Regions from separate parts of the Alcaligenes sp. GW821-FHT11D07 genome, predicted to be linked through region 1. Evidence: riboswitches for the same ligand, from Rfam matches in the RefSeq annotation. Region 1 holds a riboswitch; the other holds the start of a gene.
The links. A riboswitch is a leader RNA that binds a small molecule or an ion and turns the genes downstream of it on or off. The one in region 1 is predicted to bind glycine.
Positions count from the first base shown of each region.

Region 1 (9,411 bases):
CTTTTGGGATAGCGAAGAAGGTTTTAATTTGTGGATTCCGCTGGATCGTGAAGCCGAACCGGTCTTGGCGGGACTGGCCGCTCGTGGTTGGCTTGTGAGGTCAGGGCAGGTATTTGGCGTGAGCAGTCCCGCTCAAGGCTTGCGGGTCAGTTTTGCGAATCTGGATGCCAAAGGCGCTTTGCGCTTTGCCACGGATTTAGCCCAGGTGCTTCAAGAACGCTATTAATCACTATCTTGCTGTTGCTGAGGGAGCAGCAAGATAGTGACTTTCAAGTATTGCGCCCACCCATTCAGACAGAAAAGGGGGCGCTATTTTTATGGCCGAGAGATTTGTTGACGGGGGCGATTACTGATCCACTGTACCGCCAGCACACTGCCCATCACCAGGATAATGCCGAGCAAGCTTGTGCCTGTCATGGCCTGGCCTAAAATCAGCCAGCCTAGTATCACGGCAGTCAGCGGGCTGAGCAGGCCAAGCGAAGACACGGCCACCGAGGGCAGTACGGCAATACCGCGGAACCACAAGGTGTAGGCCAGCAGCGCTCCCACCAAACACAGGTAGAAGTAGCCGCCAATCTGCACAGCACTGAGCGAACTATCCAGTGGTGGGTCCAGCAATAGCGCCAAGGGGGCGAGCATCAAACCGCCCAGTATCAGTTGCCAGGCTGTAAAAGCCAGAATAGGCAGGCCACTGCGCCAGCGATGGGACAAATAGGTGCCCAAGGCCATGCACAAAGCACCCACAATGGCTGCCACCATGCCCCAGGTGTCCCACTGGCTTTCAGGGGACAAGAGCAAAATACCCATGCCGAAAATGCCTACCATGCAGGCCACCAAGGCCATAGTCACAGGGCGTTTACCTTCCAGGGCCCAGGCCAGGGCGATCACAACCAAAGGCTGGGCGGCGCCGACGACTGCCGCCAAGCCGCCGGGCAAGCGGTACGCGGCCACAAACAAAAGCGCCTGAAAAGCCCCAATATTCAAAGCGGCCAAAATCAGCGTGCGTCCCCATTCGCTGCGAGCCGGCATGCGACGGCTCCACAACAACAGCATCAGGCCAGCTGGGAAACAGCGCAAAAAAGCGGCGATAAAAGGGCGGTCCGGCGGCAGGATTTCCGTGGTGACGATATACGTAGAGCCCCAGATAGCGGGCCCCAGCGCGGTCAGCGCCGTCACAATCCAAAGAGAAAGTCGATTCATGGTGAAAGTATCTTGATGTCGAGATAAATGCCAGTGTAGGGATGATTTATCTTAATATCAAGATAAATTACGAAATCGAGAAATCATGAGTACAAGCCAAGAACACGATGCGGTAGACCTGATCATCCAACAATGGCGCGAGCAGCGCCCTGATCTGGACGGGCTGGACGCGATGGCCTTGTTGGGACGCATGACACGCTGCTTTCAGCTGGTGCAAAAACAGATGGGCGAAAACTTTCGGCGTCATGGCCTGCAATTAGGGGAATTCGATGTGCTGGCCAGTTTGCGACGTTCCGGGCCACCCTATACCTTGGCTCCCACCGCCTTGTTTTCAAGCTTGATGGTCAGCTCGGGAACCATGACGCATCGCTTGCAAGGCCTGGAAAAACAGGGCTTGATTGAACGCATTGCGGACCCAGAGGATGCGCGTCGTATTTTGGTGCGTTTGAGCCCGGCCGGATTGGCCTGTGTGGACGCCGTCGTTGTCGATCACTTGGCCAGTGAGGAGCGCTTGCTGGAAGGCCTGGATGAGACACAGCGACACAGCTTGAACGCCTTGCTGCGGGATTGGATGCGCTTGCTGGAGTCGCGCCAAGCGTGAAGGAGTGCTAAAGTAGCTGGATATATACACAGCCTACTATGACACCGCCAGAGCTCCCTCCTTTTTACTATCTGCATAATTTCCATCAGGTTTTGCAGTGGGTCCAGCACGCCAGTTCGGACCTGCTGGAGGACGAGCACGTCCAATGCGGTCATCTTTTTCGGCAGTCCTCGCAAGCGTCCCAAGCCTTGTTGGTCCGGCTTTTGATGCGCAAAGGACCGGTGTTTCGTATCGACAAGCTGCGCTATCCGGAAATCCCGGATTTGAGTGCTGCCGTGCAGGCCTTAAGCGAGTGCGGCTTGATTTATACAGATCCGGAGCTGGATCTGGAGACCTTGTTCTCGGTCCATACCTTGCCGGAATTGCGCCGTCTGTTCAGCGACTTACCCGCAGGTGGGCGTAAGTCGGACTATCGGGAATGGCTTGCTCAAGAGCGTGGTGAACAGGCCCGCCCATTTGTGGACTGGTGTAAGGACCTGAGCTTGCAGGCTCCCTTATTGCGTTTATCCCCCCAAGTGATGCATTGGGGACAGCGCCTGCAGCTGCTGTTTTTTGGCAACCACTATCAGGATTGGTCAGAGTTCGTGCTGAGCGATCTAGGCTTGTATCGCTATGAGCGTGTGGCGCTGGATCAGTCCAACCGCGCCTTTCGCCATAGTGATGATGTGCGTTTGTACGAGGCCTTGTCGCAGTTGCGTGACAGTGGGGATCAGGCCGACCCCGAGCAGTGGGCACAGCGTTTTGATGCCGTGTTGGCAATAGAAACGGATAGCGAGTGGTTGCAGCGTCGCAAGGCCAAGACCCTGTTTCAGTTAGGCCAGCAGGCCGAGCGCCAGATGTGGTGGCCCCTGGCCGAGCAAGCCTATTGCACCACAGCCTGGCCAGGCGCGCGCTATCGTCAGCTTCGGGTGCTGGAACGCCAAGAGCAGTATGCAGGGGCATGGCCTTTGTTTTGTCAGGCTTGGACAGAACCCGAGAACGAAAGTGAGTCACAAAAACTGCGGCGTATGTTGCCTCGTATGCGTCGCAAATTGTTGGTGGACCCGCCCCCTGATCACAGCATCAGCAAGCCCCGTGGTCGTACCCAACGCAGTGATTTGATCCTGGATGATGATGGCCGCCGGGTCGAATCACAAGTGCGAACTCATTTCGATAGTCCCTTGGCCCCCGTGTTTTATGTTGAAAATGCGCTGTTTCCCGCTTTATTGGGCTTATTGTCCTGGGAGGCGATTTTCGCTCCTTTGCCGGGCGCTTTTTTTCATCCTTACCAGTCTTGCCCGGCAGATTGGGGAAACCCGGATTTTGTCTCCCGTCGCCAAGCCTTGTTTGATGAGGCCTTAAGCGTCTTGGAAGGGGCTGACTATAAGGCTCTGATCTGGCAGCGGTGGCGGGACAAGCAGGGGATTCAATGCCCCTTGCTGATCTGGCCCGCTTTGGGTGAGTCCATTATTGAGCAGGCCTTGCATTGCATCCCGCCCCAACATTTGAAACTGGTGTTCAAGCGCATCTTGCAAGATTGGCGCGATAACCGATCCGGCTTGCCTGATTTGGTCCGCTTTATACCCTCCCAGCAAAGTTATGAATTGATTGAAGTAAAAGGTCCGGGTGATCGCCTACAGGACAATCAACGTCGTTGGCTCAGTTACTTCGAGCAGCATGCCATTCCGGCACGTGTTTGTTACGTGACCCGGCCGGAGCTCTCATGAAAGCCTGGACGGTAGGCGTTCGAGCCTTATGCGAATTTACCGCTCGTAGTGGTGATCTGGACTTGCGATTTACCCCGGCCGCTACGGCTCAAGAGGGCATATTGGGCCACCAGCAATTGCGCTTGCGCAGGCCCAGCCACTACGAGGCTGAAGTGTCCCTGTCCCATGAAATGGATGGCTTGCTGGTGCGGGGTCGAGCTGATGGCTTTGATCCGAAAACCGCCTGCCTGGAAGAGTTAAAAACCTATCGCGGCACGTTTGAAGGGATTCCCGAGCATCATCGTCGCCTGCACCTGGCGCAGGCAAAGGTCTATGCGGCCATGTTGTGCCAGGAGCGGGATCTTCCCGGAGTGACGGTTAGCGTGGTGTATTACCACGTAGATAAGCACAAAGAGACTTTTGTATCCGAGTACCTGGAACGCGCTGATTTATGGGCATTTTTTGAACAGCAATGCCGCGCTTACGTGGAATGGGGGCGCCAGGAGCAAAAGCATCGCCTGGCGCGAGATCAAGCATGTACAGAATTGCAATTTCCCTTTGGGCAGTTTCGTGCGGGTCAGCGTGAGTTGGCCGTAGCCGCATTTCGGGCGCAGCGTGATGCTCAATGTGTCTTGGCTCAAGCACCTACAGGTATTGGCAAAACCTTGGCTGTGGTTTTTCCTGGCCTGAAGGCTATGCCGGAATCCGGTCTGGACAAGCTGTTTTATCTGACTGCCAAGAATTCGGGTCGACAAATGGCCTTGGATGCCTTGACCCGTTTGAGCCCGGAGGGCGAGGGGGCATGGCGCGTGCTGGAGATGGTTGCGCGCGACAAGCAATGCCCAAATCCAGATAAAGCCTGTCATGGCCAGTCTTGCCCTTTGGCAGAAGGTTTTTATGATCGCCTTCCCGCCGCACGACAGCAAGCGCTGGAGCAGCCCATGCTGGATCGTCATCATGTGCAGCAGGTCGCCAGCGAACATCACATTTGCCCGTATTACTTGGGGCAGGAAATGCTGCGGTGGGTGGATGTGGCGGTAGGGGACTACAACTACTTTTTTGACACCCATGCTTTGCTCTATAGCCAAACCCTGGCGCAGCAGTGGCGCAGTGCGGTGCTGGTGGACGAGGCCCACAATCTGGTCGAACGCGCCCGTTCCATGTATTCCGTGTCTTTCTCGCAGACGCACTTGCGCATGGCACGCAAAGCCTCGCCCTCATCCCTGAAACGTCATTTCGCTCCGTTGACGCGACTGATGGATGATTTGCTGCCGGAGGAGGGCACAGACCAGTGGGGCTTGGAGAAGATCCCGGAGGATTTGCTGGAGCAATGCGAATATCTGTCCGCCCGTTTGGGGGCATATGTGGCGGATACTCCCATGCCACAGGACAGCCCTTTGCTGCAGTTCTACTTCGAGCTGCTGTATTTTGTGGAGCTGGCCGGGCAATTCGGCTCCCATTCTTTATTTGATATTTTGGCACGCCACGATGGGGTGGTGCTCACGATACGCAATATCGTGCCTGCCCCGTTTCTTGCTGCGCGTTATGGTGACGCGCATGGTGTGGTGCTGTTTTCAGGCACCTTGAACCCGGCGCAGTTTTACCGTGATGTGTTGGGATTGCCGCAAAGCACTAGCGAATTGAATGTGGCGTCGCCTTATCGGGCTGAACAGCTACGGGTGCGGCAATACACGGATTTGTCCACGCGCTATGCCGATCGGGCGCAAAGCCTCAACGGGCTGTGCGATATTGTCGGGCAGGCGTATCAAGAGCAGCCGGGCAATTATCTCTTGTTCTTGAGCAGCTTTGACTATCTGGAGCAGGTCAGCCAGGCCTTGCAACAGCGTTGGCCTCAGATGCCGTTGTGGCATCAGCAAGCAGGGATGAGCGATCTGCAAAGAGCGCAATTTCTGGAGCGCTTCACAGAAGAAGGGCGGGGTGTGGGGCTGGCTGTCTTGGGAGGGGCGTTTTCAGAAGGGGTGGACTTGCCGGGCAAGCGCTTGATTGGCGCCTTTATTGCCACCTTGGGCTTGCCCCAGTTCAATCCCGCCAATGAGTCTGTAAAACAAGTCATGGCCCGGCTCTTTGGGGAGCGGCGGGCCTATGACTATACCTACCTCTATCCGGCGCTACGCAAAATTACACAGGCCGCGGGTCGTGTGATTCGCGATGAACAGGATCAAGGCTTTGTGTATCTGCTGGACGAGCGCTATGGGCAGCGGCGGGTGCAGCAGTTGCTGCCGGACTGGTGGCAAATTGAGCAGGTGCAGACTGGCGTTCGTGCTGAGCAATCACCTCGGTGATGATTTCAGCAGTGGCGGCAGACAAGGTCCAGCCCAAGTGGCCGTGGCCGGTGTTGTAGTACACGCCAGGGCGGCTGCCAGCTTTTACGCGCGGCATCATGTCCGGCATCATGGGGCGCAAACCAGCCCATGGCACGACGCGGTCAGTGGCCGCATCGTGAAAGTTGCGACGGGTCCAATTGGTCAACGGGGCGATACGGTCGGCACGAATATCCTTGTTGCCACCGTTGTACTCCGCGGTACCGGCCACACGCAGGCGATCTTTGCCCAGACGGCTGGTCACGATCTTGGCCTCTTCGTCCAGCAGGCTGACCCAAGGGGCGGCTGCCTGGCTTTCGGGTGAATCCAGGTAGGCAGAGATCGAATAGCCTTTAACAGGGTAGATATTGATATAGTCGCCCAGCAGGTGAGCCAGATGGCGGCTGCCTACCCCGGCGCACACGACCAGCGCATCCACGGACAGGGTATGAGTATGAGCCTCTGCGCCTTCGCCGGTACGCAGCTGGATGCGATGCGGTGGGCCGCAATCAATCCCCAATACGTCCGTGTCTTGCAGAAATTTCACGCCTCGCTTGGCGCAAGCGGCTGCTAGACCACGGGTGTATTTATGTATGTCGCCCGTGGCGTCCGACGGGGTGAAAAAGCCACCGTAGTACGTGCCTTGCAGGGCAGGTTCGATCTGGTGGATTTCATCGTTGGTGACCGTGCGGCGCTCCAGACCACCCTTGTGCAGTAGCTGGCTGACTTTCTTGCCAGACTCAAAGCCACCTGCGGTGTGGTAGATGTGCAAAATGCCGCGCTGTTCCAGGTCAAAGTCGATGTTTTCGTCTTTGGCCCACTGATACAGGTTTTCGCGCGCCGTGATGGCCAGCTTCACCGTTTCAACAGTGTTGCGTTCGTAGCCGGAGATGGCGCCCACAAACTGGGCCATCCAGCTGTATTTGTGCCAGCTGGGTTTGGGATTGAACAGCAGTGGGGCGTCTTTGCGCATCATCCACTTCAAGCCCTTCAGAATCGTGCCACGGCTGTTCCAGACCTCGGCGTTGCAAGCGGAAAGCTGCCCACCATTGGCAAAGGAGGTTTCCATTGCGGGGTAACGCAAACGGTCGATAACGGTGACTTGGTAGCCTTTCAGGCTAAGGGCGTAGGCGGTGGTGATTCCGGAAATACCGGCACCAATGACGGCAATATGCGACATAACAGGCTCCTGACAGGTGAATTGCCACCCAATAGTGGCAATACCCCATCTGTCCTGTGACCTGAGAGTTTATCCAGCCTTTAATGGGCTGGGCTCCTTCGGTGGGCGCCGTGCGCCGCTCTCCAGAGTGTCGGGCTGGTACGATCCTTTTGCCTGAGAGATTCCGGGGTGGTTGCTCCGTCGGCGCCTGACTGAACAGGTCTCTTTCATACCGCCTGCAATGACGCGACTACATTAGCTGTGCTTACAAAAGTTTGCAATCAGGGTAAACCAAGAGCCGGGTCCAGCGGCTCTTGGTGGTAGAGCGGATCTACGATGGGTAAATCCACAATTTGGAGGCCGGAATCTGCAAGTGATGCAGGCCACCCGGTATAGGCTCCGGTCCGAAAGCACGCAAAGTGCCTGCGGAGGGATCACTCATGCGAAACACGTGCTCCCATTTGTCGCCCAGATACATGCTGGTAGACAGTTGCATAGGCAGAGTGTTGGGGCCGGGCTGGCTATTTAGTTGCACTTGCTCCACCCGGATCACCGCCGTTGCCTGTTGGCCGGGCGTCAAGGTTGCGCCCGCGTGGCCCCACAACTCCCAGCCGGGCCCGCTCAAGCGGGTTTGCTGATCGCGTTGCTCGCTGACCGTGCCTTGCAAGCGGTTGTTGGACCCCATGAACTCGGCGGTGTACAGGGATTTGGGCGAGCTGTAGACCTCTTGCGGGGTGCCTTCCTGTTCGATATTGCCGCCATTTAGCAGCAAGATGCGATCAGAAATGGCCATGGCCTCGGCCTGATCGTGGGTAACCATCAGGGCCGACAGGCCCATCTCCACAATCAGCTCGCGCAGAAATACACGAGCCTCTTCGCGCAGCTTGGCATCCAGATTGGACAGGGGCTCATCCAGCAAAATCACAGGCGGGTTGTAAACCAGGGCACGGGCAATAGCCACGCGCTGTTGCTGCCCACCGGACAACTGGCTGGGATAACGCTCCCCCAAGCCCTTCAAACCTAATTGATCCAAAATGGCGTCTACTTTTTGGCGGCTGTCTGCTTTGTTGACCTTACGCAGCGTCAAGGGGTAGGCGACGTTTTCCTGCACCGTCATGTGGGGCCACAGGGCATAGGACTGGAACACCAGACCCAGATTACGATCTTCGGCAGGCAGATCCAGACGCGCCTGGGAGTCGTACAGAACTTGGTCGTTGATGGCAATCCGTCCCTGGGAGGGTTGTTCCAAACCCGCCACGGCGCGCAGCAAGGTGGTCTTGCCACTGCCTGAAGCACCCAGCAGGGATACTACTTCACCTTTGTTCAGGCTCATGGACACCCCTTTAAGCACGGGGTTGCGATCATAGGCCAGATGGATATTGTCTACAGTCAGCTCGGTCATCGTAGTTTCACTCCGAAGCGCAATGCGATGGTCAGGCCAATGACCACTAGCACGATATTGATAAAGGACAGGGCGGCCACAATGTCGATAGCACCGGTGGCCCATAAAGAGACCAGCATGGAACCAATAGTTTCTGTTCCGGGCGTCAGCAAATAGACGCCCGTGGAGTATTCCCGTTCGAAGATCAGGAACATCAGCAACCACGATCCGATCAGGCCAAACTTCGCCAAAGGCAAGGTAATTTGGCGGGTCACTTGGCCGGGGCGAGCACCGGTGCTGCGTGCTGCTTCCTCCAGCTCCGGCCCCACTTGCAGCAGGGTGGAAGAAATCAGGCGTAAACCGTAGGCCATCCACACCACGCTATAAGCCAGCCAGACGCTGAAGATAGTGCTGCGCAGGGCGCGCAAGGGGCCGACGACGGCGCCACGCAACCATTCGGACATGGGCAGAACGGATAGCCAGCCGTTTTCCAGGGACTGGTCCAGCCACATGGGTACAAACAGGAACATCCATAAGAACGCCAAACCGGCCAGCAAACCGGGCACCGCGCGTGGTACCAGCACGCTGTAATCCAAAAAGCGTGTGATGCCGTCGGGCTTGCGGTGCATGGCCAATCCAATAAAGGTGTAGCAGGCCACGGCGACCGCTCCGCCGATCACACCAATGGCGATCGAGTTCATGATGGCGCGCAAAAGATTGGCTTGCCCGAACACTTGCCTGAATGCGTCCAGAGAAAGCACGTCAAACAGCGAAATGCCTATCCCCCAGTTAGACACGAAAGCACGCAACACCACCCCCACGATAGGCACGATGACTGTGAAGAACAGCCATAAGGCAACCAAGGCCGTGGCCGTCCAGCGCCAGCGGCCCAGTGGCAGGGGGCGGGCTTGGGAGGCCTTGCCTTTTACTGTCACAAAGCGATTGGCGGTGCGCATCAGACGGCGTTGCAGCATCACTAGCGGGATGGTCATGGCAATCAGAATGACCGCGACGGCTGCCATCAAGTGATAGGAGGGGATGCCCAACTTATTGGTGAGCTTGTA
Region 1 covers NZ_JBXART010000001.1:1,326,796-1,336,206, reverse strand. The annotation lists gene AC1RSM_RS06170 (aminotransferase class I/II-fold pyridoxal phosphate-dependent enzyme) at 1-226, shown strand, start outside; gene AC1RSM_RS06165 (EamA family transporter) at 316-1,200, opposite strand; gene AC1RSM_RS06160 (MarR family winged helix-turn-helix transcriptional regulator) at 1,286-1,801, shown strand; gene AC1RSM_RS06155 (VRR-NUC domain-containing protein) at 1,840-3,507, shown strand; partial or broken gene AC1RSM_RS06150 (ATP-dependent DNA helicase) at 3,504-5,681, shown strand; gene AC1RSM_RS06145 (D-amino acid dehydrogenase) at 5,626-6,987, opposite strand; glycine riboswitch at 7,036-7,114, opposite strand; glycine riboswitch at 7,119-7,206, opposite strand; gene AC1RSM_RS06140 (ABC transporter ATP-binding protein) at 7,298-8,368, opposite strand; gene AC1RSM_RS06135 (ABC transporter permease) at 8,365-9,411, opposite strand, start outside.

Region 2 (9,411 bases), 380 kb from region 1:
ACGCTATAACAATGTAGGTTTGGACTACAACGGGGGCGGTGGTGTTCTGGAAATACCGGATTTCACCACCATGCCGATCAATAATCACAGCTACTTCAGCTCGCAGCGCAATTCGCTCTATGCAGCGGGTTTATTCAGTCTGGCAGACCCGGTGAAGTTGATTGGCGGTATTCGCTATACCGATTTCAAGCAGTTTGATGAAACGCCATATTCCTACAGCAATAACGATTTCAAACAGCATGGCGTGTTGACACCCTATGCGGGTTTAGTTGTTGATGTCACGGATCAGATCTCCGTTTACGGTAGTTATGCCAGCATCTTCAAGCCGCAAAGCGGCAAGGATATTGACGGCAATACGCTGGACCCAGAGCGTGGTTTGACTTACGAGTTGGGCGCAAAAGGCGAGTTCTTTAACGGGGCTTTGAATGCCAGCGTGGCGCGTTTTTGGATGAAGACAGATAACACCGCGGAGTCCACCGGCGAGGTTCGACCAACGGGTGAAACCATTTACCGTGCAGTCAATGGTGCAACACGTCGTGGTTACGAGCTGGAGGTGTCGGGCGAAGTGGCCCCTGGCTGGCAGTTGCAAGGCAGCTACGTACAAAACAGCAGCAGCTTGAAGACAACGGACATTGTGCCCAAGCACCAGTTCAAGATTGCCAGCAGCTATCGTTTTGCGCAGGCTTTGCCCGGTGTGTCTGTGGGTGTGGCGGCGCGCTGGCAAAGCAAGGCCTCGGCCCGTTTGCTGGATCAGCCTTCCTACTGGCTGTTTGATGTGATGGCTCGGTATCAGGTGAACAAACATCTGAGCCTGGGGGCGAACGTGAACAACGTATTCGACAAAAAATACATGGCTGGCTTGCGTGACTTTGGGCGTATTCAATATTCCTGGGGGACGCCAAGAAACTTCACCTTGAATATGCGTTATCAGTTTTAAACCAGCGGCAGATGCAGGCCCTGAACGCCTGATCTTCTGCTATCTAATGGGCATAAAAAAGCCACCCGTTTGGGTGGCTTTTTGCATCCGGGCTCCAGCCTCGTTCCAGGTTTGCTGCTCAAGAGCAGCGGATTGGAGTGTTGCCAGTGTGTGCCAGCCAAGTTGTGTAGAACAAGGCCAGACCCAGCTGCGGCGGCACGGCTCTTTGTAGGGCCGCGCCGAGTACATCAATTACTTAGCGTACGCTTTGCGCCGCCAGACCCAAGGCCAGGTCTTTCTTCATGCGCTTCTTGTAGAAAGGCAGGCAGATAAACAGTGCCAGGAACCAGAATGGCGTGGCAACCAGGCCAATCAAGGTTTCTTCTTCTTGGCTGAACAGATACAGCGCGAAGGCGAAGAAGGCCAAGGTGGCATAGCACATGGGAATGCCAAAAGGCATTTTGTAGGCGGATGCAGCGTGTGCCTCGGGGCGGACACGGCGGTATTTCAGGTAGGTGATGAGAATCACAGCCCACACAAAAATAAAGCAAATGCTGGCTACGGTAGTCACGATGGTGAACACCCGCATCACGTCGCCTTCGGCGTAAAGCAGGAACAGGCTGGACAGCAAAAGAGCGCATGAATAGATCAGGCCGTTGCGGGGGGTACCGTTACGCGACAGTTGGCTGAAGGCTTCAGGAGCCAGCTTGTTTTTGGACAGACCGTACAACATGCGGCCTGTCGAGAACATGCCGCTATTGGCGGAAGACAGCGCGGAGGTCAGCACCACAAAGTTGATGATGGCTGCTGCCGCACCCACACCGATTAGCAAGAACATATTCACAAACGGGCTCTTGTTGGGCGCAACAATATCCCAAGGGGTGACAGTCATGATGGCTGTCAGTGCCAGCACGTAAAACACAATCACGCGAACGGGAATCTTGTTGATGGCTTTGGGCAGGTTCTTGGCCGGATCAGCGGTTTCAGCAGACGCGGTACCGACCAGCTCAATCCCTACAAAGGCAAAGATGGCGATCTGGAACGCGGCAAAGAAACCGCCCAGACCATTGGGGAACATACCGCCGCGATCCCACAGATGGGTAATGCTGGCTTTCTCGCCGGTTGGGCCCACGAACCCCGTGAAGAGCAGATACGCGCCCACACCGATCAGAGCCACAATGGCGATGATTTTGACCAAAGCAAACCAGAACTCCAGCTCGCCAAACAGCTTGGCCGACAGCAGGTTGAACAGCAGCAAAAAGGCAATGCATGCCAGGCCCGGCAACCATAGCGGAATGTCCGGCCACCAAAATTGCGTGTAGCCGGTAATGGCCACGATGTCCGCAATACCAATCACCACCCAGCAAAACCAATAGCTCCAGCCCAAAAAGTAGCCCATGGTGGGGCCCAGAATGTCGGCCGAGAAGTCAACAAAAGACTTGTATTCCAAGTTATGCAGGAGCAACTCCCCCATTGCCCGCATAACAAAAAACAGAAAGAACCCAATGATCATGTACGTAAACAAGACCGAAGGTCCGGCCAGGCTGATGGTGCGGCCTGATCCCATAAATAGCCCTGTACCGATAGCGCCTCCAATGGCTATCAGTTGCAGGTGCCGGTTTTTCAACGAGCGCTGCAGTCCAGATGAATGTTGCTGAGACACACTGTTCTCCTAGGTTTTTTTTTCGTTCAAATGCGTAATTATGACTGTGCTGCGAGAAAACAAAGGGCACAACCCGTCCTTAAGAACGGTTTTTTTGATGCCGATCTATATAAAGTAGTAGCGCACAGCAGTCCTCCTGGTTTTGACGCAATAAACGTCAAAACAGCTCTGTGTGCGAATAGAAATGGGGTGGGTATAAAGGGTGCGCCAGGCTGCCGATTAAAGGCGCCTGACTATCAGGTCATAGACATGCTCCGGACGAAAGAGTGAACAGAGGTCATATGGCCTCTGTACCCCCTCTGTCCGTTTACCTGAGAGCTTATCCATCAGCAGGTGATGGTCCCCTTCGGTGGGCACTGCTGTGCCTCTCTCCAGATCGTCAAGGGTTCAAGATTCTTTTGCCTGAGAGATTCCGGGGTCGTTGCTCCGTCGGCGCTTCATCCAAGTGAAGACTCTCACCTGAACCGTTATTGACGCAGCTATTGTATAGACAGGCAAAAAGCGATGACTACTATCGTTAACCTGTACATCCTTGCCTATTTAAATGACCCAGAGCCGGCAGGGCGGCAAAATGAAAGCCTTGCTTAGCGGGCTTACAATAGCCGCTTCCAGGGCACTCTTTTTTCTGCTCCTTCTTATGATCGAAACCATTTTGAAATTGATTGAAGAGCACGGTCTGCTGATCGTGTTTTTCAATGTACTGATTGAGCAGGCCGGTGCGCCCATACCGGCCTATCCCGTGCTGGTCGTAACCGGCGCTTTGCATGAATCGGGCGGCTACAGTTTGTGGGGCTTACTGGGTGTGGCGGTTCTGGGGGCGATGATTGCGGACTATGGCTGGTATCTGGCCGGAAGGCGTTATGGCGGCAGGTTGCTGGCCTTGTTGTGCAAGATTTCCTTATCCCCTGACTCCTGTATCCGGCAGACCGAATCCATTTATATGCGGTGGGGTGCGCCGTCCCTGATGGTGGCTAAATTCATTCCCGGCTTCGCTTCAATTGCCAGTGTTTTGGCCGGTACGGTGGGCACTCGCAGACGCAGTTTTTTGCTCTACGACATTATCGGTGCCGCGATCTGGTCGGGCTCGGCAGTGTTTCTGGGCTCTTTGTTCAGCTCGGCGGTCGATGAGTTGTTAAGTGTGCTTGTTAGCCTGGGTGTGGCGGGCGGTTTACTGCTTGCACTAGGCCTGGCTTTGTTCGTTGCCAGAAAGTGGTGGCAGCGGCAGCGCTTTATCAAGTCTTTATGTATGGAGCGGGTCAGTGTGAAGGAGCTGCGTCAGATGATGGCATCGGACACGCCACCCGTGATTGTGGATGTGCGCCCACCCTTTGTTCAGGCGCAGGGACGCATTCCGGGGGCTATCGCCTTGTCCTTGGGAGAGGCGGTCCTGGGGGCGATTGCCGATGGTGAAATCATTGTGTATTGCGATTGCCCCAATGAGGTGTCTGCCGCCTTGGTATCCAAGCGCTTGCTGCAAAGTGGATATAGCCGGGTTCGCCCTTTAGAAGGTGGGCTGGAGGCCTGGCTGGCGGAGGGCTTTGAGGTGGAGCGTGATGCGCCGTCTTTGGCAGGCGGAGCCGTATAAAAAAGGGCAGACAGAATTTCTGCCTGCCCATCGCTAATTCTAGTGGATGTGGGTTTAACGACGTGCTTGCCGATGGGCGTGAGCCAATGCGGCAGCAACAGCCAAGCCCCCCATAACACTGATGTGATCTTGCACCAGGGCCTGTTCTAAAAATGCTTCCAAACCCTGCATTTCCCAGAAGCGATGCGCCAGGGGAATGGTAGACAGGGTGAAGATGCCCAGCATCAGTGCCCCCAACCAAGCCAGGCGGCTGGCACTTAATATCAGCAAGGTACCCAGCAATTGCACCGCAATAGTGACGATGGCAAAGAGCCCTGTTGGCTCCAGGCCAAAATGCGCCATTTCCTGCTGGGCTGCTGCGAAGTCCCAGATCTTGTTCAGGCCGCTCCACCAAAAAATGTAGGTCAAGAGCAGCACGGCTATCCAGTAATAGCCTTGGGAGCGCAACATCCTATCCAATGTGTGATTCATCGTGCTTCTCCTGCTTTGTCTACGGCGGTGTGAATGATGGGTCTGAAATTAAGCAGCACGACTGGCAACGGGGCGCGTTATAGACAGGGCTTTTTGGCTCAAGACTAGACCGCTCATAACCAAGGCCACCCCTAGCAGTTGCAAGCTGGTGGGCCAGACGCCTTTCACCAGCGCGTCCAGCGTAAAGGCGGTTACTGGCACCAAGAGCATGAAGGGGGCGACAGTGACGGCACCTAGCTGCTTGATGGCGTTGAACCACAGCGCGAAAGGTCCAGCAGTGAGTGCGGTGGCCAGCAGGAACAAGCCCAAGGCGTTCAGAGCAGTAATCTCATTAGGAATGTCTTGGCTGACCAAAGCGACGATGGTCAGTTCCACACCGGCGATCAGTAATTGCCAGCCGGTAAAGCCCAGCAAGGGCATAGGGGGCACACCCCATTTATTCAGCAAGACTCCGCCCGTGGCGATTGACAGCATGCTGCCCAGGGCGGCAAGGATACCGACCAGATCCAGTTGTGCCTGACTGGACAGGACCACCAAAGACACACCCAGCGCACCCAGCAAAACGGCACCAATTTTTAGCAAGGCGGGGCGAGAACCCAAAATGCCCCAGGCAATAAAAATGGTGGCCAGCGGGGTCAGTGCTTGGAAGATGGCAGCGACACCACCAGGCAGGCGGGTGGCGGCGATAAAAAACAGACCAAAGAACAGGCCTGCATTCAGTGTGCCCAATACCGCCAGACGGCCCCACCAGTTGCTGGGGGGTAGGCTGCGCACCAGTACCAAGAGGACCACAGCGCCGCCCAAGGCACGGACCGCAGCCAGAAAGAGCGGATTAGGCGGCAGCCAGGTCGTGGTTAGTACGTACGTAAAACCCCAGAGAATTGCGGCGGTGGCCGCTGCCAGTTTGGCGTTCATGAGCGCGTGCTCCTTCATCAGAGAATAGTGGATGAGGAGACTATAGAATTGCAACGATGGCTTGAATAGGTGGGAATATGGCCATCAGCGTTCTATAAATGGAACGTTCCTAAAAGTGTGTTTAGCCTTCGCTGGCGGGCTTGTCAGTGGGAAGGTGAAGAATGCTTGAAAATTCCTGTCCCAGAAAATCAAGCAGGGCACGGACAGCCGGCACCAGTCCGCGTCGAGACGGAAAGACCGCGTGGATGAGGCCGGATCGGGGGTTCCAGCCGGGCGCTATATCAATCAGACGGCCGTCCTGCATATACGGGGCGACCAGCATGGCGGGCATTTGCACGACACCTATGCCTTGCAGTGCGGCTTGTAATAAGGTCATGCGGTCATCGCACACCAGCCGGGGTTGATACGGCACTTCCATCTGGGCACCGTCCGCCGTTTGCAACTGCCATACTGGATTACGCAGCAAGGGCTCATCGCTTAGCGAAGGCCAACTGGCCAGTACATCCAACTTGGGCAGGCCGCCCATGCGTTCAATCAAGCTTGGGCTGGCCACTAAATACTGGGTGCTTTCACCCAGTATTTTCATGATCAGACCGCTATCTTCCAAGGGGGGAAAGCGCACGCGCAAGGCGAGATCAAAGCCTTCACGGATCACGTCCACCCGTCGGTTCGTGCTCTCGATTTCCAATTGAACTTGGGGGTAGGCGGCCATATAGCGGGCCAGCAGTTCATTCACCCCATAGTCCAGCAAGGCCAGCGGGCAGCTCATGCGGACGGCCCCTTGAGGTTCGCTGCGGTGGCGTTCGATGATTTCCTGGGCAGAATCCGCCTCCACCAGCATGGCAATGCAGCGCTGGTAATACATCTGGCCGATTTCAGTCACGCTGAAATGGCGGCTGGAGCGCTGAATCAGACGCACGCCCAGCGATTCTTCCAGCAAGGTGATCCGGCGGCTGAGCTTGGATTTGGGAATACCCAAGGCCCGCCCGGCCGGGGTGAAGCCGCCGTGATCAACGACTTGCACGAAGTAATAAAGGTCATTCAGGTCGCGCATAGGGTGGATCAGGCTGGTAGAGCAGCAATGGCTTCCACCTCGAACAGCATTGCGTCCAACGCTAGTCTTGTAACGGGCACCAGCGTGCAAGTGGGGAGTGGGCCCACGCCGAAGGCGCGCTGCAATTGCGCACCGTAAATTGGCAGTTTGGCCTCGCTGTGATCAACGATATACACCGTCAATTTGGCAATGTGCTGCATGCTACCGCCCACAGACTCCAGTGCAAGCCGTACATTGTGAAAGGCGCGGGCAACCTGGGCCTGAAAATCGGGTTCGATGTTGCCGTTTTCATCTTCGCCACTTTGGCCTGCAATAAAGACCAGCCGTGTGCCCGCCGGCACTTCAGCCACGTGCGAGTAGCCGTTAACGGAACTGTCGTACAGACCCTTGGGATTGCTGATGCGTACAGGGGAGTGGGGCTTCATATCGCTTATCCATTTTTAAAATAGTTGCTTGTCTTGGTGGGCTGTGGAGTAGGGGAGCGGCCATTTGCCTAGCAAGGCGCAGGCGGCCTGTGAGCTGGCATATCAAAGACTTAGGCCCCCTCCGTTGCCCCGCTTAGTTTTCTGAGGGAACCGGGCAGCCCAGGTTGCCTTCCGGGCAGGACAAGTAATTGTTGAAATCCTTGATGCGGACTTGAGTAAGTTCTGTGCGGCAGCTTGTGATCAGCATGGAGTGGATGCTGCCGCCTTGTGAATGAATGGCGGCGAAGTCGCATTCGGCATCTCGAAAACTGACCCAGGCCCGTTGCGCTGTACGCATGGCGGTGAGCGCGTCTTTATCGTCTTTCAGGCGATTGCCGATTTCTTTATAGAGCTTATTGAGCTCTGCGTCCGAGCTTTTGTACTGCTCGCTGATGCACTGATTAATTGCGCTTTGCGTATTCAGACTGTCGCAGTCTGCGGCCTGCACGGCAGGCAGGCTGGCGATCAAGCTAAGTCCTGCGGCTATCAGGCTTGTTTTCAAGGCTTTTCTCATCTGATTCTCCGGCGGGTACAAAGGAAGTCCGTGTGGGAACTGCTGGGCATTGACTGCGGTTAATACTGTCTGCGCAGGACCTAAATCCTACTACATACGAGTATTAATTTTTTAGCGGCTACCGCCCTCTGGATTCATCTTGTCTGGGGCGGCGTTACGATCTTATTGGCTACTGTTCAGCGCATGATCGCTGGTACTCACAGACGTATAGTTAAATCGCTCTGCCAATTCCTGGCCTTAATTTCCCTGGTGTTCTGCGTCGAATGAAAACTATGAATCCTTCCCTGCATGATCTGATTCTTTCTCTTGAAAAACGCTTGTTTGATCGCGCGATTCGTGGCGATGTGGACGAGCTCAGTCAGTTGCTGGCCCAGGATTTTGTTGAGATCGGCGCACGCGGGGCAGCCTGGGACAGGGCAGAGGTCCTGGCCTGTTTGCCGCAACAAGAATTTGTGCAGCGCGTTTTGAGTGATTTCAAACTGACTGTGCTGGCCGATGGGGTGGTCCTGGCAAGCTATATCTGCGAAGTGCCGGGCGAAGAGGGGCCGGTCCGTTCTTTACGCAGCTCTATCTGGAAGCAAATAGAGGGACGCTGGCAGATGGTGTTTCATCAAGGCACAAAAATGGCTACGGCAGGATAGAGAGCTAAGCCTGCTTGGCGCTTTCTGGCCAAAGAAGATCAGGCCGTAGATGAAGGCAGCCCGATCGGTCTGTGCATCTGTTGTGGCATTGAACCGCAAGGCTGGCGCCGTTCCGAAAGGATAAAAAGTGGGTAGTTGGTGTATGTCTTTCTGCCCACAAGCTCTTCTTACAGACCCTGCTGAAGAAAGGCTGCTGTCGCGGGGGCTACTTGGTGAAAATCCATAGCATGGTGGAAAATTTCGCCATTTTTGGACTCTACGCTTAGCCACAGCTGGTGCTCCAGCTCGCTGCCTTTGGGGATGGCAAGGTCTACGCTACGTGTCCAACGAACGCCACCAAAGGCCTGCTTTGCAGAGGGTGTGTTTTGTTGCTTGTTTACGTGCAGGTACGCGCTGCGGATGTCCGTGTCGCAGGAGTCGCAAAAACGGATGTGAAAGGCCTTGGTGTGTGTGCCGTTGCGGGACAAGGCCGGTGGATGAGAGTCGGCTTCAGCCAATACAAAAGACCAGGGGCCAATTTGGCCTTGAACGGCGTCGGGGCGGTAAATCGGGGCAGGCCCGGATTGCGCGACGGAGACCAGGAAAGCGGCCGGTATGGCCAGCAGGCTGACGGCAAAAGCCACGTTACGCGAGGAGGCTCCAAGCCTTGCTTTTGCGGGCGTTGCAATGGAGCCTGACTGCGCAGACGCAGACGCAGCTTTTGGGGCAGCCGCTTTTGCTACTGGGGCCGGGCGTGCTCGCACCGGTTTTTTCTCTTGCCACGGCCACCAGGGCAGATAAAAGCTCAGTCCAGCGCCTGCCATGGTCAGCCAGCCCAGCCAGGAAACGGCACCGATACTCCAGCCCCAGCCCGCAAAACACAGGAGCAAGGCCAAGGCTAGTAAAGGCCAGCCTATCAAACGAAATAACAGGCGCTCACGTGCGCTGGGCTCTCGATGCAGCAGAAATTCGCCCTGACGCTCGCTGGCCAGCGCCAGCAAGATAAAGCCCGCCAGGCTACTTAAAAAGACGGCCAAATTCAGCCATAGGCTGGTGTTGCTCATGACAGGGCTCCGGCTGGCATCAAGAAATAACTGATTAACCACAGAAGCGCAGCGGGCAAGACCATGCCTGCCCAGGCGCGGGTGGCGCTAGTGGTGCTAAAAACCCAGATGACGGCCAGGGTGTACCAGACAAAGCTCAGCATGG
Region 2 covers NZ_JBXART010000001.1:1,703,453-1,712,863, reverse strand. The annotation lists gene AC1RSM_RS07930 (TonB-dependent siderophore receptor) at 1-937, shown strand, start outside; gene AC1RSM_RS07925 (amino acid permease) at 1,173-2,579, opposite strand; glycine riboswitch at 2,960-3,049, opposite strand; gene AC1RSM_RS07920 (rhodanese-like domain-containing protein) at 3,220-4,164, shown strand; gene AC1RSM_RS07915 (DoxX family protein) at 4,219-4,635, opposite strand; gene AC1RSM_RS07910 (DMT family transporter) at 4,684-5,550, opposite strand; gene AC1RSM_RS07905 (LysR substrate-binding domain-containing protein) at 5,672-6,604, opposite strand; gene AC1RSM_RS07900 (RidA family protein) at 6,613-7,029, opposite strand; gene AC1RSM_RS07895 (lysozyme inhibitor LprI family protein) at 7,163-7,582, opposite strand; gene AC1RSM_RS07890 (nuclear transport factor 2 family protein) at 7,846-8,223, shown strand; gene AC1RSM_RS07885 (DUF3325 domain-containing protein) at 8,391-9,266, opposite strand; gene AC1RSM_RS07880 (DUF3649 domain-containing protein) at 9,263-9,411, opposite strand, start outside.
Region 2: linked by a shared signal. The riboswitch ahead of AC1RSM_RS07925 (amino acid permease) and the one ahead of AC1RSM_RS06145 (D-amino acid dehydrogenase) in region 1 are both predicted to bind glycine.